4 regions of the Robertmurraya sp. GLU-23 genome follow, and region 1 is predicted to be linked to each of the others. Evidence: riboswitches for the same ligand, from Rfam matches in the RefSeq annotation. Region 1 holds a riboswitch; each other region holds the start of a gene.
What was found. Region 1 has a riboswitch for cyclic di-GMP ahead of ACVBAX_RS15540 (sensor domain-containing protein). Riboswitches for the same ligand answer to the same signal wherever they lie in the genome.
Positions count from the first base shown of each region.

Region 1 (5,629 bases):
TTTAAACGCCTCTATGATTCTTTTAGCTATGTTAATAGTAATATCAAACTCGCTGATATTCGGAATAATCAGGACAAATTCGTCCCCCCCTACTCGGGCAAGTGTATCTTCATTTCTTATACAGCTTAAAATTCGGTTTCCTGCTTCGATGATCATTGCATCACCAAAGTCATGCCCTAAATTGTCATTAATGAATTTTAATCGATCTAAGTCAATATACAAGATCCCCATCATAGATCCATGGTTTTTGGCTTCTTGGATATGACTATGCATAAGTTCTAATAATTTTCTACGATTTGGTAATCCTGTTAAATGGTCATTATAGGCCAGTTGCTCAATGGTTTTTATATGTTCATTTTGCTTGGTAACATCTTTTGCGATGCAAAATACACCTGTTACGATAGATTTGACGATGATAGGCATTACCGTGACATCCAGGTCGACTCTACGGCCTTCTTTATGAAATCCTTGAATTTGTATTCGTTGTGGTTTACCTGACAAAACTTGTACAAATAGTTGTTCTGCCTCATTTCTAAATTCAGGCGCAATTAAATCAATGATGTATTGTTGAATCATTTCTTCCCATGAATACCCAAATGTTCGAATGGCCATTTTGTTAACAGTGATGATATTTCCTTCAAGATCTAGTGAGAACACACTATCTAAGTTGTTATCAAACAGAGATTTATAACGATTTTCAGTTAGTTCTAGTTTATTTTCTTCTACAAGGCGATCTGTAATATCTTGCATCGTTCCAATTGTTTGAATGGGTCGTCCATTATCATCGAGAAGGCATTGAGAGATGGAATGTAGTGTTCTTATACTTCCATCATCTAATATGATGCGGTAGATATTCGTAACGTTTTCCCCTGTAATTTCCTTTTCTCTACTATTTATTAAAGTATCTCGATCCTCAGAATGAACTTTGGACAATAAATACTCAAACGTAGGATTGATATTTGGAGACAACCCAAAGAGTTTGTAAGTCTGGGGGCTCCAAGTTAACTTATTATTCACATTGTCAAATTCCCAATAGAGAATGCCTGCTATCTTTTGGGCCTGTGATAATACTTTTTCACTTTTTTCCAACTCATTCTGGATTTGACGCTTTTCTGTGACGTTAACGACACTTCCCACAACTACTTTTTTCCCATTAAAGGCTTGTAAAGAAGGATAAAGGTCTAAGTAGAGTTCGGAACCATCTTTTCTTTTAGCTTTCACTTGATAATGGCTACTTACCTTTTTACCATCAAGCCTATCTTTGACATTCATAGATACTGTTTCGTGGTATTCTTCAGACAACAAATCATACGAGGTTATTGGTTTTTCATAGATTTCTTTTCGTGTATAACCGAATAATTCAGCAAAAGCAGGACTGACGTAAAGGAAAGCATTATCTTTATAGATAAAAGCAGCTATGGTCGAATTTTCAAGTGTTAGTTTATACTTTTCGATTTCCACTTGGTAACCAAAATACTTTAACTGTTGTTTCTTCACATACTCTAAAAAGATATATAACGGAATTATAGACATAACCAATAAAACTAGTTGAAATATCCAAGAATGGAAATCTAGAGCCTGGGATAGATTGTGAATGATTAAGTGGTCAAAAAAAATGGTTAGAAACATCATAAGAGAGTATATTAATATGACTAGATATGTATTATTAGTGGTCCAACGCATGACTACACCTTCTAAACTAATTTCAATTAATGAAAAGCTCTATATTCTATGTTTGTAATAAGTTGTTTCTCTTATTATTGTTCTCATAGGTCTTTTATATGGTTAATTATGAATAAAGTTATATTTTATCCTAAGTTGGTAAAAAAAAACACAACCATTTTTCTCGCCTATCCAGTATTTATTTTATTAAAAGTTCTCGAAAAGTTTAAGATTTAGGAATTTAGTAAAAAAGCTCACCAAAAAGAATGGTGAGCTTTAATAGAACGGACTTCCCGTAAAATTATTCCAACCCTTTTCGGAAACCCGGCGGTCATCGCTAAACTAAAGCATTAGACCCGTAGCTTTGCGTCCTTATTTTTCAATAAGTTTGCCATTATCAATGGTTATTTACTATGTATATCGTCGTATATTTGTGACATTTTAGTGGTAAATTTAGTTAAAGATCAGTAGGAGCAATTTTGTTTTTCCCACTAGTAATAAGGATAATCTGATTACATCCATTTCTTTACCTTGTTTCTCTTCAGTAAAATCATATGATTGTTGAATTTTCTAACTTGTTACATACTTTTTATTCTCTGTGAAAACAATAAAAACACTATATAATATCGTAAATCGGAGGATGAACCTTGGAGACAAATAGCCCAATTCGATTGACTGCTCCGGAAATTGCGTCCCTTTGGACTCAATACATTTTTGATACAATGTCCGTTTGTTTCTTACGTTATGCACTCGAACATATCGAAGATCACGAAGTCAAATCGATCTACCAAACTTCCCTTGAAATATCCAAAAAGCATGTCGAAGAAATTACAGTATTCCTGTTAAAAGAAAATCACCCTATTCCACGTGGGTTTACAGAAAAAGACGACGTAAACATTCACGCACCACGGCTTTTTCAAGACCCTTTCTACCTAAATTATATTTATATCATGACTTTGCAAGGAATGACTGGGTATGCTTTATCAGTTAGTAATTCAGTTCGTTCTGACTTACGTAAATATTACATAACCTGTATGTCCGAAACGATGGAGCTTTTTGATCGATCCATTGATTTAATGCTTTCAAAAGGACTTTTTACTCGACCTCCTATTATTACACCACCTGAATCGATTGATTTTGTAAAGCACCAAAGTTTTTTAACTGGGTGGTTGGGAGAACATCGTCCTCTGAATGCTATCGAAATTGGGGATATTTCTTTCAATATGTTGAAAATGCATTTACACGCTGCTTTAAAAGTGGGATTCATACAAGTAGCTCAATCAAAAGAGGTTCGTCAACATTTCAACAGGGGGCTAGACATCGCCAATAAACATATAAAAATATTTGAATCGGTATTTGAGGAAGATAAATTAAATTCACCTATTTCCTGGCAATCGATGATCACTAACTCTACCTCTATGACCTTTTCAGACAAATATATGATGTACCAAATTCAATTGTCTGCACAATTAAGCCTTTCATTTTATGGTTCTGCTTTAAGTGTCAATGCAAGAAGAGATCTAGGAGCTAAATACTTACGACTAATGTTAGAACTTTTACACTTTGCTGATGACGGAGCAAACATAATGATAAAAAATGGATGGTTAGAGCAGCCTCCATTAGCAAGTGACCGAGAATCGCTTGCTAAGGATAGGAGTAATAAATAATATGGGTCAAGGAAAAAGTATCACGCTAACGGTAACCCTAGTCAATCCAAAAAACTAAGAGAAATACGTGAGCGATTGGAAACTGAAGGACGAAAAGAAAAAAATCCTCACCGAAAAATTGTTATTGAACCAGTCTTTAGCTACCTGAAATCCAATCGTAAATTCAATCGGTTTAGAATGAACGGTCTGTTTAAAAATACCATAGCCCAGGGTCTACTTTTTACTACCCATTAATTAAGAATGTGGCAATCATCAGGGAAAAATTAACAAATAGAAGAAATAACGGTTAACCCCCAATTTAAAAGAAGAATAACCTAAAATAAGAAAATTTTCATCCTAAAAAGAGAAGGCTGACTCAAAAGATCATATTTCGTAAGTTTGATAATCATCTTGCACTAATTAACGGAGACGTGTCTGGAAGGTCGAGACGATGATGATCAAGTATTTCTTTAAAAGCGTTCATACGACCAAACCAGTAATCTTCTCCATTTTTTATATACTGTTTTCTTGCTGATTCGTATTCATCTTTAGCCCATTGAATTAATTCTTGTAATTTCATGTTGATTCCCCCAGTACTTCTATATACCTATACAATATCAGCGCTTGAAAACGCATACAATGACTGAAGTCACTTTTATATTATGATTTCTCTAAATCTAGCACACTTTATACAGAACGATTGCTCTTCCTTGGATCTCGTTCGATATGATATTTCCTTCTTTTACTTTTTTTTTTGCTAGATTTTAAGCTATAGTCTAACCTTCCATGTGCCCAAATATATTTTTAAAAAAAATAGGAAATAACCCGTTAAGGCTATCTCCTAGAAGTCTTCCAAAGTTTATTTAGTGTATTATGCATAATGAAGTTCATTTCTCTCATCCATCTTCTTACTATATGGAAATTCCTTCAAATGAACATATACTTCATCCCCAATGGAAAATTCAGCAAAAATATCTTGATGAACCACCCACTCTTCCCCTTCTACCGTTACCGTGTAGTGAATCTCTTTTCCTTGATATTGCACATTCGTGATGATTCCTTTTACACCATCGTCTCTAAATGAGATTTCTAGTTGTTCGGGACGAGCTGGAAAGATGTTTTCTCCTCTTAATTTTGAGGTGACCGCTGTTCCATCCCATTTAATAGAATGTTGATGAAAAGGATAAAAGGTTGCACCTTCCCATTTTCCTTTTATTAAGTTCGCTTTCCCAACAAAGGAGGCAACAAATGGTGATGTTGGTGTGCTATAAATTTCCTTTGGAGTCCCTACTTGTTCAATATTTCCTTTATTCATAACAACGATTTTATCTGCCATGGCCAGTGCTTCACTTTGGTCATGTGTCACATACACAATCGAAGCCTTTGTTACCTGGTGTATTTGCTGAATCTCCTTTCGCATCCCCATTCGCAATTCAGCATCTAAACTACTAAGTGGTTCGTCCATTAACAATAAGGCTGGTTTAGGAGCGATTGCACGTGCTAAAGCTACCCTTTGTTTTTGACCTCCTGATAGTTCACTGGGCATTCTTTCTCCAAGATTAAGCATATCTACTATTTTTAAAACTTCGTCCACTCTATAATCGATGCTTGTTTTACTTTCTTCACTTAAAAATTGATGATGTTTTAGAGGAAATCGAATATGCTCCCTTACATTCATATGCGGCCACAAAGCAAAGGACTGAAACACCATCCCAATATTCCGCTTTTCAGGTGGCAAGAAGGTGGTTGAGTTAGCTATTACTTTATGATTCATCCACACTTCTCCTGAAGATGGTGAATCAAAACCAGCTAATAATCGAAGCAATGTAGTTTTCCCACAGCCTGATGGACCAAGAATCGCAACAAACTCTCCCTCTTTTATATCCAAGTTAATTTGATGCAAGGCTTGAAATGAATCAAAACTTTTATCTACGTTCTTAATTTGAGTGGTCATGATGCAGCACCTTCCTATCCCATACCTTTTGCAAAACAGCTACCATTATAAAAGCTAACAAAATGAATAAAACAATGATGCTTGAGAAAGCAGTTGAATAAGTGGAATAACCTGCTTGTTCAAAATTAAAGATCACAAGCCCGATCGTTTCCGTACCACTAGACCATAAAAGGGAGGAAACCGTTAGTTCAGTTAGTGCGGTTAAAAAAACGAGTAACGCCCCACTGATGACTCCAGGTAAAATCAATGGCATCAAGATTTGTTTCCATTTAAAAAATCCATTCGAACCACTCACTCTAGCCGCTTCCTCAATCGAAGGGTCAACCTGCATAAACGCTGTAATGCTTCCCCTAACCTGTAAAATTAA
Region 1 covers NZ_JBRKCV010000009.1:133,390-139,018, reverse strand. The annotation lists gene ACVBAX_RS15540 (sensor domain-containing protein) at 1-1,683, opposite strand, end outside; cyclic di-GMP riboswitch class I at 1,978-2,065, opposite strand; gene ACVBAX_RS15535 (DUF3231 family protein) at 2,310-3,329, shown strand; partial or broken gene ACVBAX_RS15530 (transposase) at 3,360-3,563, shown strand; gene ACVBAX_RS15525 (hypothetical protein) at 3,715-3,888, opposite strand; gene ACVBAX_RS15520 (ABC transporter ATP-binding protein) at 4,180-5,262, opposite strand; gene ACVBAX_RS15515 (ABC transporter permease) at 5,246-5,629, opposite strand, start outside.

Region 2 (5,629 bases), on a different contig from region 1:
GTTACGGTAGAACTACTTGATGTGGTCAGATAATGATTTTCGTCAGTTTGATCGTACCCCATCCATACCGCTCCCACCATTTCAGGTGAATACCCTACAAACCAGTGATCCTTTGTTCCAGCATCGATTGCAAAAGGAAGTTCGGTCGTTCCTGTTTTTCCAGCAATATCCCAACCACTTACCTTCGCATTTTCTCCTGTCCCTTCATCAACAACTCCTTTTAACATATACGTCATTTTCTCAGCAACTTCTGGGTCCGTCACCTTGATCGCATGATTTTTCCATTGTGCAATCACTTTTCCTTCTGCATCTTCAATTCGGGTAATCGAATGGGCTGTGATTCGTACCCCTTTGTTGGCAAATGTAGAATAAGCCTGTGCCATTGCTAAAGGTGATACTCCTTTGTGTAGGCCGCCAAGTGTCATACCAGCTGTTTGGTCTTCTTCCTCCAACGAAATACCAAAGCGTACCACGGCATTGACCCCATATTTCACTCCCATTTTCTGAAGGAGCCATACGGGAGGTACATTATAAGAGTTTACCAAGGCATCATACATCGTTACCTCTCCACGGAAACGTTTATCATAATTCAATGGTTGATATCCATTAATGTCGATAGGGCGATCCTGCAGTTTATCAAATATGTCATATCCTTGTTCAAGGGCAGGTGTATACGCAGCTAATGGCTTCATTGTAGATCCTGGCTGACGCTCTAATTGAGTCGCATGGTTAAAGCCTCTAAACACATGTTCCCCTCTACCTCCGACAAGGGCGGTGATTCCTCCTGTAGCGGGGTCGATAAAGGCTGCCCCACTTTGAAGCAGCTGATCAGACGTACTTTCAGGAAATAGGCTATTATCGTTATACACTTCTTCAGCCGCATTTTGAATGACTGGATTTAGTTCTGTATAAATTCTCAGACCACCTGAAAGAATCTCGTTTTCAGTTAGTTCATATTGTTCAATCGCTTCTGCAATGATATGGTCGACATAATAAGGGTATTTCCCTTTATAACCATCGATTTTTTTTCCTTCTAAAACGATTGTCTGTTCTTTTGCCTCGTTTCGTTCCGCTTCCGTAATATAGCCTTCTTCTTCCATAAGTGATAAAACAAGATCTCTTCGTTCTACCGATCGGTCCATATCCTTAAATGGAGACAAAATGGACGGGGCTTTTATTAATCCCGCTATCATAGCTGATTCCCCAAGAGTTAATTCACTAACATCCTTTCCAAAGTACGTCTGGGCAGCACGTTGGATTCCCCATGCCCCTTCACCAAAGTAGATTTGGTTTAAGTATCTCTCCATAATTTCATCTTTTGAATACTTTTGTTCAATTCTTTTTGTAATAATAAGTTCTTTAAACTTTCTAGTATATGTTCGTTCTTGTGTTAAAAAAGCATTTTTAGCTAGCTGCTGTGTTAATGTACTACCTCCAGCCACGATTTCTCCACTCAAGGTGTTTTTTATCAATGCCTTCGCAATGGCAAAATAGTTAATTCCATCATGCTTATAAAACCTCTGGTCCTCTGTTGCAATCACCGCATGTACAACAGTGTCCGGTATTTTCTCAATACTAACGCCTTCAATATTAGATGATGCAATTTTACTTGCGACCTCTCCCCTTTGATCAAAAATGATGGTCGGTTGTGGTGCTGGTTCTTCTAACTTGCTCACGTCTGTTGTCCAGATTAAGATGTTAAAAATCATAAAGAAAACGAGAGCCATACCTATAATTGCCGAAAGTAACTTGATTTTTGCGCTCTTTGAAGTAAAGGTACTCCAAGAAAACTTTGATGACCTTCTTTGTTGTCGTCTTTCCATTCTTCCCACGAAAAAATCTCCCACCTTTTGCTTAAAAAGTTAACTATTATGTTATACCCGATTTATTAAAAATAAAATGTCTGGATTATCTTATAAAAAACAGCTTGAAGGTTTATACTACTTCATTTCTAGATACTCCTCACAGTGAATTTTTACCTGTATATTAAAATCCTTCCCGATAGTAAGATAGAAGCAGGAAATATCCGATAAGGGCAAACTTATAGAAATATAAGGACGCAAAACTACAGGGGCTAAGGTCAAATGAACTACGCCTGCCAGTTACCGAAGAGAATGTAGGACTACAGGACTATTCTTCGGGACTAGTCCTTTTTGTTTCAATAAAAGTCTTTTGGATAAAGATTTCTAAATTTATTCCAGGGAGAAAAATGGATGAAAAGAAAATGGACCGCTCCACTCGTTATCTCAAGTATGTTTTTGTTTGGTAACTCTGTACTTGCCGAGGAAACCGCTGACAGTTACGATCCAGGAACAACGCCTGACCAATTTATCTATAGCATGGATCGATTAGTAGAAGACATTCAACTATTCCTTGCATCTAATGGCTCCGAAGAAACAGATTTACTCCTTCAATTTGCGGAAGAACGTATCGCAGAGGCAAAGGCCATGTCCGAAGAAGAAAAACAAGAATTTGTTCAAGAAGCTATTGAAGACTATCTAAAAATACTTACAGATGCTGAAGAAACAATTGCTGAAATGATAATAAATGAAAAGATGAATGAGGAACAGGTTTTAGAATTAGATGAAAAGCTTGAAGATTCAACTGAATTAAATGAAGAAGTTGGCGAACTACTAGATGAAAGCTTACTAGAAGACGTTGAGGAGAAACAACAAGTTCTAGCCAAACTCCCTTCGATTGTAAATGGACTTGATGAAACAAAAGTAAAAGAGTTACGTGATTCCGGTTTGGGATATGGCCAAATTGTACAGGTATTTATCCTAGCTAATGCAACAGATAAGACCGTTGAGGAAGTTGGCGCTCTTTTTAATGGTGAAGACAAGGGATTTGGAGATGTTGCAAAGGAACTAGGCATCCATCCGTCTGAACTATCGAATGGAAAAAAGAAGGCTCCTAAACAAACCGTGTCCACTATAGAACAAGAGGAACAAATAAACCCAGATGTAGAAGGAACTGACGAAGAAAAGACGGAAACCGATGATGTAAAGACAGAAGCAATTTCGGATAGCACTGAGGTTCAGTTAGCATCTGTTGCAAAAAAGGAAAATTCTGTTCAGCAACCTTCAGAACAACAAAAAGAAGAAACAAATCGCTTAGAAGAAGAACAACGCAAAGCAGCGGAAAAGCAAAAAGAAGAAGCAAATCGCTTAGAAGAAGAACAGCGTAAAGCTGCCGAGAAGCAAAAAGAAGAAGCCAAACGTCTAGCAGAAGAACAGCGTAAAGCTGCCGAGAAGCAAAAAGAAGAAGCCAAACGACTAGCGGAAGAACAGCGTAAAGCCTCCGAGAAGCAAAGAGAAGAAGCGAAACGTCAAGCCGAGCAACAAAGCAAAAGTAACGAAAAGAACAAAGATTAATCTGTCAGCCACTGATTATTCAGTGGCTACTTTACGTTTTTTTAAATGAAAAAGCAGTGAAAATTCACTGCTTTTTCCAACCCACTTATTTCTGTCCATGATTATTCTGATGATTTTGTTCTGTTTCATCTGAAGTACTTACAAGCCCATAACCTGTTGAGCTTATTTCTAATTTTTGCTCATTCTCTTCACTAATTGATAAAAGGCTTTTGTACTCACTGTTTTCTTTCGTCATGATGTACCTCCAAATCTTAATATGTTTATATAGTGCGTCATAAGAAAAAGTTTATGACTTGAGAGTCGAAAAATCAGAAGCCTACGCGTCATAAGAACTCGTTTATGACATTAGAGTTTAAAAATAAGAAGCCTACATGTCATAAAAACTCGTTTATGACATGTAGGCTGAAAAATCAGAAACTTTCGCGTCATAAGTTATGCAAAAAGAGCATGAACTTTAATAGGTCCATGCTCCCCACAAACTTTTTTAATAATTAAACCGCCTTCTTGAACCAACAATAACTAAAATCGCCGGAATGGTACAAATAATCATACCTAAAAAGGCAAGATTCGGGGAAATCTCATACAAGAATCCACCTATCAGTGTTAATACAGCCGTGCTCAAGCTTAATGCAATCGCAGAATAAATTCCTTGAGCATTTGGAATTTGTTCCTTTGGTAGATTCTTAGTGATATAAGTAATAAACGCGTAATGTGCCACTCCAAAGGATAAAGCATGTAAACCTTGAGAAAGAATAAATACCCAGATATTGGGGAACAAAAACAAAAGGATCCACCTTAAAGTCGAACCAGCTGCCGCTAGCAATAATAAGGAGGATGTATTCCATTTTTGAAACAAGGAATCTGCTTTCATAAAGTAAAAGATTTCAAAAATGACCGCTATGTTAATAATCAAACCGATATAATATTGATTCACTTGTAAGTCTTGTAAATAAATATATCCATAGTTGTAATAAGAAGCATGTGCTCCTTGTAATAACACAACAATGAGTAATACGATCGGAAAGCTTTTAACTTCTAATAGTTTCTGGACAGATAATGCCCCTTTTCGATTTTGTTTCGATGGTGCCTCTAATAAAATAGGCGGTGTTGGTAAAAAAGACATAATTAGCATGAAACCAAGACCAACAAACATACTCCACAATATGGCTTGCTCTCCCCACTGCCCTGTTAACATACTAATAATAAAAACAGAAACAACAAATCCAATCGATCCGTATTTACGACTTTTTCCATAATGTATTCCATGTTGACTTACTAACACTGCCGCGGCACTTTCGACAGCAGGCAAAAGTGTCGGATAAACAGCACTAAATAGGATCGTTACAACGAATAAGGTTGTAAACGAAGAAGATGGAATATAAAGAACGGTGGAAATGAGTGAGATAACCGTCAAACTCAGAATCACCTTATGAGCACTTAAAAACCTTGACGCAAAAGGAAAAGCGAACAGCGTTGAAAGTCCTCTTGCCACTAATCCTACTCCCATAATTAGACTTGCTTCAGAAACGCTTAATCCTTTATCTTGTACGAGCCATCCTGTCCAATAGGGTAAGAATGCACCCCATGTAATAAAAAACACAAAGAAATTTCGTGAAAGCCAATGTTGTATATTCATTTTTATACCTCCGTGATTCTTGCATAATAACACGAACATACATACAATAATATGAGATATCTCATATTTTCTCGGAGGAATTCATGCAATTTTTAGTTGAACCTTTACGTAATTACTATCTTACACAATACCCAATAGAATCCTTGTTCTCCTTTCCCATCACACCGTATATACAAGTGTGTCAATTTGAACGAGGTGAATTTATCTTCAAAGAAGGCTCGTATCCTGAGTACTTATTTTATCTTGTTGAGGGCAAAGCTAAGCTCTATGTGACACATGAGAATGGGAAAGTATCACTGATCAATTTTTTACAAGCCCCTACTTTTATGGGAGAAATTGAACTTTTAAATGAAGAACGTATATCCAAAGCGATTCAAACCGTCACGAAGGTTACTTGTCTTGCCATTCCCATTCAGGCTTGCAAAGAGAAGCTGCTCACGGACGCTATCTTCTTAAGGCATTTATGTATTTTTCTAAGTCAAAAAGCAACAACCATTTCCGCGAAGTACACCGAAAATCAGGTATATCCCTTAATTAACCGACTGGCTGCTTTTATACTCGTTTCAGCGGATCATGATTTTTACAAAGAAAAACACACCGAAGTATGTGAATACTTAGG
Region 2 covers NZ_JBRKCV010000014.1:85,777-91,405, reverse strand. The annotation lists gene ACVBAX_RS19055 (transglycosylase domain-containing protein) at 1-1,823, opposite strand, end outside; cyclic di-GMP riboswitch class I at 2,025-2,110, shown strand; gene ACVBAX_RS19050 (DUF5667 domain-containing protein) at 2,214-3,374, shown strand; gene ACVBAX_RS19045 (hypothetical protein) at 3,460-3,609, opposite strand; gene ACVBAX_RS19040 (3-phenylpropionate MFS transporter) at 3,859-5,010, opposite strand; gene yeiL (transcriptional regulator YeiL) at 5,094-5,629, shown strand, end outside.
Region 2: linked by a shared signal. The riboswitch ahead of ACVBAX_RS19050 (DUF5667 domain-containing protein) and the one ahead of ACVBAX_RS15540 (sensor domain-containing protein) in region 1 are both predicted to bind cyclic di-GMP.

Region 3 (5,629 bases), on a different contig from region 1:
AGGAAGAGCATTTGACAATTAAAGCCCTGGTGATTTGCCCTACCGGAATCGGGACTTCAAAGATGTTGGCTAGTAGAATCAAAAAAGAAATAGCAGAAATTGATTCAGTTGATATTAAGTCGATTAAAGAAATATCGGAACATGTGAATTTACAAGCATATGACGTGATTATTTCTACTGTAAGATTGCCTTTCATCCATAAAGAATACATTTTAGTGAACCCGTTATTGAGTACAGAGAACATTGATACGATTAAAAGCTTTATACAGAATAATATTGAAGCCATAGCAAAGGGTGAAAAATACAAAAAGATCGAACGCCATTCTGTACCTTCATCTGTTGTTAAAAAAAACATCGATTTGCATGACATGCTAGAGGACATTAAGAGTATTCATCAGAGTATAGAGTCCATCATGCAAAATTACCGATTTTACAGGATGAAGCATTCGGAAAGCCAGGAATTGATCCTTAATAAGATGTTGGAGATTGCCGAGAAAGAGAATCTAGTGACTGATTCTGGGGGCATTCTAAATTCGTTAAAAGAGAGGGAAAAAAGAGGCGGTCTCGGGATTCCTCAGACCAATTTAGCCTTATTTCATGCAAGAAATAAGCATGTACGTGAGCTGATCTTCCAAATTGCCCATCTGCCTAATCCTTGTCTGGTTAGGGGAATGGATGGAAACCTGGTTATGATGAAGAACCTCTTGCTCATGCTGGCCCCATTAGAGTTAAGTAACAGACAGCAGGAGATTATTAGCTTAATTAGTACAAATATTATTGAGACCGATGAAGCTATTTTGATTTTTTCATCGGCAAATGAAGAGCTAATTTATAAGAGGTTAGAGTCTATTTTTTCGGATTATCTACAGTCGAATTTAAAAATAAATGATAGAGGGATGATGTAATGAAACTAGCAGTACATTTTGGAGCAGGTAATATCGGGAGAGGATTTATTGGAGCCCTTTTTTCTCAGTCAGGATACCATGTTACTTTCATAGATATTGCCGAACCAATTATTAATCAATTAAATGAAGAAAAACAATATAAAGTAAAGCTTGCAACAGATGCACAAGAGAGTATTCTTATTGAGAATGTTTCAGGATTGAATAATCTAACACAGGAAAATGAAGTAATAGAAACAATCAAGAAGGCAGCCTTTTTAACGACGGCTATTGGACCTAACATCCTCCCGAGAATCGCACCATTAATCGCAAAGGGATTGGCTGCTAGGGTAGAAGAAAATAATGACAAGCTGTATGTAATTGCCTGTGAAAATCAAATTTCCGCTACCGATCTTTTAAGAGGCTATATCTTTGAGCATCTTGATGATCAAATGCAAGAAAAGGTACTTGCTCATGTAGAATTCTTAAATTCAGCTGTGGACCGGATTGTACCGATTCAAAATAATCAAGGTTCTCTAGATGTGCTTGTTGAACCTTACCATGAATGGGTGGTAGAAACGAAAGAAGAAATTCCTCCTATTGAAGGAATGATTATCGTTCCTGAATTAGCTCCATTTATTGAAAGAAAGTTGTTTACGGTTAACACAGGACATGCCGTGATTGCTTATTTCGGTTATCTTGCCAACAAAGAAACGATTGACCAAACTCTAGCGGATATGGATATCTACAATCAGGTGAAGGCCACACTTGGTGAGACGGGTGCTTATTTAATCAAACAGTACCATCTAGATCCGGGAGAACATCAAAAATATATTGAGAAAATCATTAAACGTTTTGAAAATGCTCATCTACATGACGGTGTGACAAGAGTAGGTCGTTCCCCGTTAAGAAAGCTTGGGCCAGAGGATCGACTCGTACGTCCAGCCCAACAGGCTCAAAAAGTGGGCCTTTCTTACGATAATTTAGCAAAGGCTATTGCTGCAGCCTTACTTTTTGATTACAAAGAAGATGAAGATGCAGTAAAGCTTCAGTCAATGATTAACAAACATGGAGTGTCGTATGTGCTTCAACAAGTATGTGGTCTTGAGGACTCAAGCCAACTTGCTAAAGAGATTATTAGACACTATGAAGGATTGAAGGGGTAAATTCTTTCTAAATTAAGGTTGTCGGATGGTTACCGTCAACCTTTTTTTTATAATGTTGGTAATAGCTTAATTAGGGTTTAATGTGATAAAATTTGTGAAAAGGTTTCTAAACATAGTTCAATTAATAGTCGATTTTAAAGGAAATATACCATCGATAATGGCAAACTTATTGAAAAATAAGGACGCAAAGCTACGGGTCTAAAGCTAAGTACAGTAATGATCGCCGGGTTACCGAAAGGGTTGGATTAATAAAATGGTAGGATTATTCCCTATTTTTATTAAAGCTCACCAATCTTTTGGTGGGCTTTTTATTATTCGTTATTATCATACATTCTTAAACAATTTAACTTTTCGAAAATAAAATGGGTTAGTTACAAGTTATCACTAACATGAGGTATAAAAATGGACAAAATCATACATTCTCTGAAAAGTTTTCGTTACACCAAAGAGATAAGTAAAATATTATCTAGGATTGAGCCAACAATGAAGAATACACTTGATTTGAGTGAGATATTTAAGGAATTATACAAAAACGATGTGATTAGTGAAGCTGATTTCATGGCTATGGAAACAAAAATGATGTTACATCGTTGTACAAGGCTACTCGAACATCGTGTTAAAGGGATTGATTGCGGAATTTATCTTTTTGATGAAAAGGAACAAAAACTATGGAATGCATCAATTTCAAAAGTATCTCAGCACTATAATGATTATTCTCAAGGCCTATCTACAGTTAATGATATTCAGGATGGTGACGACATACCTGTTTATGGAAAAGAGATTGTAGCCATATCAAATGTGGAGAAAGGAGAGGACATAGTTTCTCTGAACCACAAAACGGATTTATTAAAGGCGGGCTATAAGGCTGTTTGTTGCATCCCAATCCAGTATAATGATAAAATGGTTGGACATACCGTAGTGTTTTCTGAGAACATAAGAGAATTTACAATTCATGAAATCAATATGTTTAGCAAAGGGAACGAGATGATTGAGGAACAACTAGCAAGAGTGAAGTCTCATTTATTATCGGTTATAAAACAAACTGATTAAAAGGTGAATACTATGTTTGGTTTTGGTGAGAGACTTAAAGAATTAAGACAAAAACACCAGTTAACAATGGAAAATGCTGCGAAAATAGTAGGAGTGGCTAAATCCACCTATGCGGGGTACGAATCGGAATTTAGACAGCCTTCCCTTGAAAAACTCGTTATGTTTGCAAATTATTATAAGGTTTCGGTCGATTATTTGTTAAATGTAGCCCCTCTTCAAGAATTAAACGTAAAAGAAGTGCTTTCACATAAAGAACTTCATTGGGAAGGGATTCCTCTTCAAGAAGAGGATTTTCAACAAATTAGAATACTTTTAGAAAAGATTAGTCATTCAAAGAACCATAAGGAAAAATTAGGTTAATTAACAGGAAGCTCATTTGAGTTTCCTGTTTTTTTATTGTATGGAGCTTGCAAAATAATAGTAAAAATTGGGTATTGTACCAAATATTAAAATTAAGAAATTTGTAATATTTTAATGTTAAAACTTTCCTACTAAATAGTTCTAAGATATAATTACACAATAAGTTCTCATATCGAGAATATCAGGGATTTAGTGCCTATAAATTAGTACTCAAAATTTTGGTGGTACACATCATTTTAATCTATTTGAACTCAATATAAGAACTGGAGTGTGAAGTAATGAATAGCGTTGATAAGGTTAATATATTATTAGTCGATGATCGACCCGAAAATCTCTTGGCAATAGAGGCAATAATTGATCGAAAGGATTATCATCTGGTTAAAGCCTCTTCAGGTGAAGAAGCTTTAAGATATTTATTAAAGAATGATTTTGCTGCTATTCTGTTAGACGTTCAAATGCCAGGAATCGATGGATTTGCCACAGCCAAAATAATAAAGGCTCGAGAAAAAACAAAAAATATTCCCATTTTATTTATTACTGCCAATAATATGGATTCTGAACATATTTTTAAAGGCTATTCTATTGGAGCAATTGATTATATTCTTAAACCTTTTGACCCAGTAGTTCTGAAAGCGAAAGTAGAAGGATTCGTTCAAATGTATAGAATGAATCAATTACTTGTTCAACAAGCAAATCATTTGGAAGAAAAAACCAAGGAACTGGAAAAAGTAAATATAGAATTGTCAAAAGCCACTTCAAGACTTCAAATTTCAGAAGCATTAGCAAATGTTATTACAGAAACTTCTATTGATACGATGATTAATATTGATGACAAAGGAATCATTTTAAAAGCAAACCCTGCCATTTCATCCATGTTTGGATATGAGGTAAAGGAGATATTAAATAATAATATTTTAGATCTTTTTAAACGAGAGGACTCTCAAAGATACATTCAAAATGTTTTAAATGCAGTCCACCATTTGGATTTTATATCAGGCAACGAAAATAAGAAAGAAATATATGCATCAAGAAAAGATGGAACTATTTTTCCTACTGAAGTTCAAGTGGGAAAAAGATTTGTCGAGGACGAGTGTATAGTGGCTGTTACAATAAGAGACATCACTGATAAAAAGCAATATGAGGAAAGAATTACTCATATGGCCTACTATGATTGGTTAACAGATCTACCAAATAGAAGGCTGTTAAATGAACAACTGCCTTTATTGGTCAATCAAGCTAAACAATTCAATCAATCATTAGCCTTATTTTATTTGGATATGGATCGATTTAAATATATTAATGATTCGCTTGGTCATCTGATTGGAGATAAAGTACTCCAAGAGGTGGCTGTTAGATTAAAAGCAAGTGTAAGAGAAACAGATTTAATCGCAAGAGTTGGCGGAGATGAATTCAATATCGTCATGCCAAATACAAATAGAGAAAGTGCATTGGAGTTGGCAGAAAATATTTTAGAAAGCTTCAAGAGGCCACTAATCATTGACCAATACGAATTATTCATAACTAGCTGTATAGGGATGAGTATTTTCCCGTTTGACGGTGAAGATACCATTACATTAATGAAAAATGCAGATGTAGCTCTATATCGTGCAAAAGAACTAGGTAATAATAAGTGCAAAATGTACCACACAGGATTAAACATTCAATCCTATAAATCTTTTATCCTAAAAAATGACTTAAGAAAAGCTATTCAGCGAAAGGAACTAGCATTAGTTTATCAACCGCGTATAAACATAGAATCGGGTGAAATTAAAAGCGCTGAAGCATTATTGCGCTGGAATCATCCTACTTGGGGTATTGTTTCACCTATGGATTTTATTCCATTAGCAGAGGAAAGCGGTCAAATAGTTGAAATTGGTGAATGGGTGCTTAAAGAGGTATGCAAACAGATCAAGCATTGGGAGAAAAAAGACATGCCCCCAATCAGAGTGGCAGTGAATTTTTCTTCAATCCAATTTTTACAGAAAGACTTAGTGGAAAAAGTTGGGAATATCTTAAGCGAATATCATATAGAACCTAGGATGATAGAAGTTGAGATTACTGAGTCTGTATTAATGGGTGATGAGGCGAGTATTACAAGAACCTTAACTCTTTTAAGAAATTTGGGTATCTGGATAAGTTTGGATGACTTCGGGACAGGATATTCGTCACTGA
Region 3 covers NZ_JBRKCV010000011.1:156,590-162,218, forward strand. The annotation lists gene ACVBAX_RS17165 (BglG family transcription antiterminator) at 1-905, shown strand, start outside; gene ACVBAX_RS17170 (mannitol-1-phosphate 5-dehydrogenase) at 905-2,047, shown strand; cyclic di-GMP riboswitch class I at 2,197-2,283, shown strand; gene ACVBAX_RS17175 (GAF domain-containing protein) at 2,450-3,097, shown strand; gene ACVBAX_RS17180 (helix-turn-helix domain-containing protein) at 3,110-3,457, shown strand; gene ACVBAX_RS17185 (EAL domain-containing protein) at 3,736-5,629, shown strand, end outside.
Region 3: linked by a shared signal. The riboswitch ahead of ACVBAX_RS17175 (GAF domain-containing protein) and the one ahead of ACVBAX_RS15540 (sensor domain-containing protein) in region 1 are both predicted to bind cyclic di-GMP.

Region 4 (5,629 bases), on a different contig from region 1:
AGGGGATTTCTCCCTTTTAAAAGTGTCAGTAAAATTGCTAATAAAAGAATGTATTTCACTCCAACAACCTCCTTATAGTCAATTTAATTATTGGAAAGACTTAGAAGATTTAAATATACCCTCTAAGTCTCCAATGTTTTACCACCAAGGTCTACCGATTACCGCACCAAATGTAGCAGCGATTACAGCAGCAATTGTTAAAAATCTCGTTAATTTTGCTTTCATAGTTTTATTCACCTCCTTTCAAGGATTTAATATCTCAAGCATTATTAGGAGTTGAAAACTAAACAAAAACCTTTTCCCCTAGAATTTCAGGTAATTGAAGAATTTCAAAAACCTCCATAACATCTTTTCTTACATTTGAAATACTTACTTCTATTCCTTGTTCTTGTAATGTTTGTACTATAGTTAAGAGGAGCCCCATACCCGAGGAATCTACAAAAGGGACATCCGTAAAAACTAGGTTAATATTTTTATACTTTTCCAAAATAGGAATTAATTCTTCTTCAACAAATTCTGTACTATCTATGTCTAAATCCCCAATGATATCTACTGTAAGTTTTTCCCCATCTGGACTTAGCTTAACTTCTATCATTCTATTCACCCCCCATTTTCCTTACTTAAAGACTATTCTTCCTTCATGATCCAGAGAGGCCTGAATGTTATACCGAGTTTCCTTAAATACAAATTTAGCGGAACCGATTTTTATTATTGTTCCTTCCATCGCTTTATTAATTTGGATTTTTTGATCGCTAGGAACCGATATAAGTGTTGATGAGGCACTTTCTGCACCTGATTCATTCACTTCAACACCCATTCTTCCATATACTTCTCCACCACGGATAATACCGGATATTTTCAACATGCCTCCAGAATGTATTTTTGTATTAACACACCCTTGTCCAAAGACATGTATATTTCCACTACAATAAAGTTTGCTATTTAGAGTATTAGGAATGTTTATATATGAATCTGGCTCCACCGGTGTATCAGAAAGTTCAATTAATCTCTTTATTTTTTTAGCTAGTAAATTTAAATCATCAAGAGAGGTGGCTTCATTCGTAATTGATAAAAAATACCGAGATAAGGATACACCTATCAATCTCCAATCTTCATCTTCTAAATATTTTTCTCCTATTCTTACTGCTTCAACATATTTTTTTACTACGGGAGGAAAGCTTTTAAATTTCTTCTCTAATAGGATACGGATTAGAGGGTGTAACCCTCCTCTTTGTAGATCACTGGATTTAAATGCCGCATTTTGATTTAATTGCTTAATAATCGTAATAATACTTTCCACGTTCCTGTTAATAATACCCAGCAGATGACCTAATTCTGTTATAAGTAAATTATTTTTCCCTGCTGATACTTCCGATCCGATAATGGTACCATTGGCTTGAATAGCTCCTGAGGAAATAAGGGTTGCATTCGTGACTGTCTTTTGAACATATAAATCTCCTTCAGCCTCAACAACCATGTTATTTTCAACTTCACCAAATATCTCAACATCTCCTGAAAATCGGATATTACCACTTGATAAGTCAATATTTCCTTTGTGTGTAAGTTTTTGAAAAATTTTCACACGGAGTAACTGACCTCTTCTTTCTATAAAAGGACGTCCCGATTGCGTTGCAACGATTTTGTTGGCCACTTTCACTACACCTGTTCCGGCAATGAATATCGTTGGATAAACACGTTTCGGGGGAATCGGTTCATCTGTTACTGTATATCCCTGTTCTCCCGGAATATGTTCATGTATAATTCCAATGACCTGTCCTCTCTCAACATTTGGAATTGTAAAGGTTTCACGAAAATCCACCTTACCATCTTCTCTTTCCTTCGGCCCCTTCTGCATCTCTACTTCTACTTTTAGTTCAACCCAACCATCTGTTCCTTCTTTAGGAGCAAGCCCCGAAGCAATCTCAAATGTAGATGGAACCAAGGCATCAATTGCTTTTTGAATCTGGCTTTCGTTTATCCCCTGTTTAACACCCATTTCTTCAAGTTTTTGCATAACTTCTGGAAAAGTTAGTGTATTATTTACTTCTTTTTTCTCAATAGCTGATACATCTAAATGATTTTTTGCTTCCATATCTGGGATTGTCCGAATAATACGATAACCTGGTTCAATAGATAACTGAGCTACTAACTTTTGATTATCCATTATTACTTTCCATTTGGTTTCGAACTCAATATTTTCCCCTTCGATGTCGTATAGATCCAAGTCAGAAATGACCGCCGTTTTTTCATTAACAAGTAAATTATTTCTATACAATTTAATTCCCGGTTGAATAGTAATTGTAGGAAAGTGATTTGCTGATGCTTTGAATTTTATTCTTCCATTCGATATCCAAACCTTTCCTTCAAGTGGATCTACTTCAACCTGTTTCGTATTGTCTTCATATAAGATGTTTTTTAAATTTTCTTCTTCTTCAAAACTTTCTCCTTTAATCATTTCATTTAAAAGATCCTCCATTTCAGGTTTGGAAGAAGTGGATACCTTTGTTAACTTGACGACTGATTTTTTTGATCCAATGCCCAATATTCCTTTTGTACCCTGCTCAATAATCTCAATATTTACTTTATCCCTCGTTGTATCTAGTATCTCAAGACCCACAATTATCGCTTCGTTTATGCTACTTCCTTTAGATAATATACTTTGCATGAAAGAATCCCTCCTAACCAAAAACAGGAGAATTAAGACTGGTAATGTCAGCCTTTTGTTGGCTTATTTTTAATAAAACCATTGTGATATCATCTTTTTGAGGAACACCCTCTGTAAATTTCTCAATTGAGTTCATGACACATTTCTCTAGTTCTCCTACCCCTAGATCTTTGTTTTGTACCAATGTTTGAATTAATCTTTCCAATTTATATCTTTCACCCGCATCATTTTGGGCTTCAATAATTCCATCTGTATAAAAAAAGATTGTATCTAGTTCTTCAAGATATACATTATTTTCTTTATAGACTTGATTAGGTAGTCCCCCAACCATAATTCCTTTTACATTTGGTAGTTCCTCAATATTATTACTTTTCCCCTTAATAAAAAGAGGGAGATTATGACCCGCATTGGCGTAAGTTAAGATTCCAGATTTAGGATTCCAATCCGCACAAAAAAGAGTGACAAATGACTTTAACGTTCTTAAGTCTTGATAAAGTGCTTGGTTCATGGCTGTTAAGGTCTCGCCTGGACCTTTGGTACTTTCAGCTGCACTCCTAAAAGCTCCTCTTGTTAATATCATTAACATCGCTGCAGGTATCCCTTTTCCCATTACATCACCAATGACAATCCGAATGTTCCCATTTACTAAAAGATAAAAATCATAATAATCACCACCGATTAGCCGAGCAGGAAGGGATGAACCTGATACCTCCCCACCTTCAAAGGTAGGAGTTTTCCCATTAAGAAGTTGAGACTGAATATTTCTTGCTAAATTTATTTCCCTTTGTAAAGATTTATCAAAGACATTTTGTTTGTCTTCTGTTTTAGTAGGATAATTGTATGTGAGGCTGTCAAAATACATTAAACAACCTCCCTTTGTATCGTATCTAAAATACGATATACTCCTACAGTTTCAAATATTTGGTGAGTAAGTTCGTTCATTCCTGAAAGTTTTAGTTGAAAATTATTTTCCTGTGACAAATAAATAGAGTTTATTATTGAACCTATACCAGTAGAATCAATAAAATCTAATTCACTAAAGTCAAAAACAAGGGTATGGATGCCATGAGTTTCTTCCAGTAATGGATCAATCACATTTGCAGTTGATATATCCAAAATCCCTTTAAATTTAAAAATAGTGGTTTTCCTCAGTTCTTCTTTTTCTATTACTAAACCCATTTTTTCTACCTCCTTGAATTATTTAATCTCTATCAGAGATAGACCCAAAGCGTATTGTTTTTAATTAATAGGTGTAAAAAAGCTCACCAAAAAGATTGGTGAGCTAAATAGAATAGGGTAGACTGTCCCTATCCATATTATTCCAACCCTTTCGGAAACCCGGCGATCATTGCTGAACCTAGCTTTAGACCCGTAGCTTTGCGTCCTTATTTTTCAATAAGTTTGCCATTATCGATGGTTTATTTAATAAATATATCGTCGTTTTTTTGAATCATTTTAGTGGAAAATTCAGTTAACTATTTAGTAGAAAGGGATAATCCTGTTTCCTTTGAAATAACATATTCAAACTGTTTTTCTTCCAGTGGCTTACTAAATAAATACCCTTGAATAAAATGACAGTTCATGTTCCTCAAAAGTTCCCACTGTTCAATGGTTTCAACCCCTTCTGCAACAACCCTTAGATTAAAGCCTTTGGCCAGAAAATGAATGCATTCTACGATAATGGAGTCTTCTGGGTTTTCCAACATAGTATTAATAAAAGAACGATCAATTTTAATAAATTGAACCTTAAGCTTTTTCAAATGAGTAATGGAAGTAAATCCTGTACCAAAGTCGTCTATCGAAATGGATATTCCTAGGTCCTTGAGCATTTCAATATTGGAGAAAACAGCTTCATCCATTTCAAGCATGGAATTCTCTGTAATCTCAATTTCTAATAAACTTGGACTCACTCGATATTCTTTTAAATGTTTTATAACAGTTGGAATAAAATCTGCTCTCTTTAATGTTTTTGCAGAAAGATTAATGAAAATAGGAACGCAATTAACCCCTACTTTTTCCCACTTTGTAAGCAATCTGCAAACCTTTTGGAGAATCCATACACTCATTTCATCTATTAATCCTCTTTCTTCTGCCATTGGGATGAATTCTATTGGAGAAATCATTCCCCATTTAGGATGATTCCAGCGGATAAGTGCTTCAGCTCCCTTTATTTCCCCCGTATATGTATCGACTCTTGGTTGATAGTGTAGAATGAATTCTTCTCTTTCCATAGCTATTCTTAAATCATTTTCCATTTCGTATAACTTATAATCTTCCGAGATCCGATCAAATAATATTGGAATTGATTCAAACATACTCCCTACACTTCCCTCATTTATATGATTTGGTCTGTATGATAGATGGATGGTGAATGATCTATACTATAAAATAAATTTATTAACACATCTAACTCTTGGCTACAGGTAACCACTTTTTCATTCGTTAATTCTAGATCAGCAGTCAATTCTAAAAGCAATTTCTTTTTCAATTCAATTTCTGCTAGCAACCCTATTTTTTTCCGACCTCTTATTGACAACATTCTCTTGGCTCCTTTCTATCATTTTCACGTTGTTCTTATTACCTATATTATTACTAAAAGGGACAGAAAAATTAATCCCCGACCCTTCCTAATTGACAAAATCATCAAATTTAAGGACTATATTCCTAAATATTGTCAGCCATTTGAACTATAGAGTAGAAATCCTATGGTTAATAGATCAAAACGTTAGAATTGTAATAGATGTTAGGAAGACCTTCCTAAGAAGTAAAAAAAAAGCCCCTTGATAAAGGGGCCAACTGCAGATTACCTTATTTTTTTATATATTTTTTGTCCCTTACAAATGGTTTCATAACAGCTTTCCATATTAGTATAGGTAATGGTCTCTTTATCACCTAATCCAAGGTATCCGAACATAGCCAAACTATCATAAAAAAGACTATGCACCTTCTGTTGAAGCTCTTTAT
Region 4 covers NZ_JBRKCV010000016.1:99,219-104,847, forward strand. The annotation lists gene ACVBAX_RS20225 (DUF5317 family protein) at 1-59, opposite strand, end outside; gene ACVBAX_RS20230 (STAS domain-containing protein) at 284-595, opposite strand; gene ACVBAX_RS20235 (flagellar assembly protein A) at 617-2,665, opposite strand; gene ACVBAX_RS20240 (PP2C family protein-serine/threonine phosphatase) at 2,679-3,527, opposite strand; gene ACVBAX_RS20245 (STAS domain-containing protein) at 3,527-3,844, opposite strand; cyclic di-GMP riboswitch class I at 3,995-4,081, opposite strand; gene ACVBAX_RS20250 (putative bifunctional diguanylate cyclase/phosphodiesterase) at 4,141-4,980, opposite strand; gene ACVBAX_RS20255 (Spo0E family sporulation regulatory protein-aspartic acid phosphatase) at 5,001-5,204, opposite strand.
Region 4: linked by a shared signal. The riboswitch ahead of ACVBAX_RS20245 (STAS domain-containing protein) and the one ahead of ACVBAX_RS15540 (sensor domain-containing protein) in region 1 are both predicted to bind cyclic di-GMP.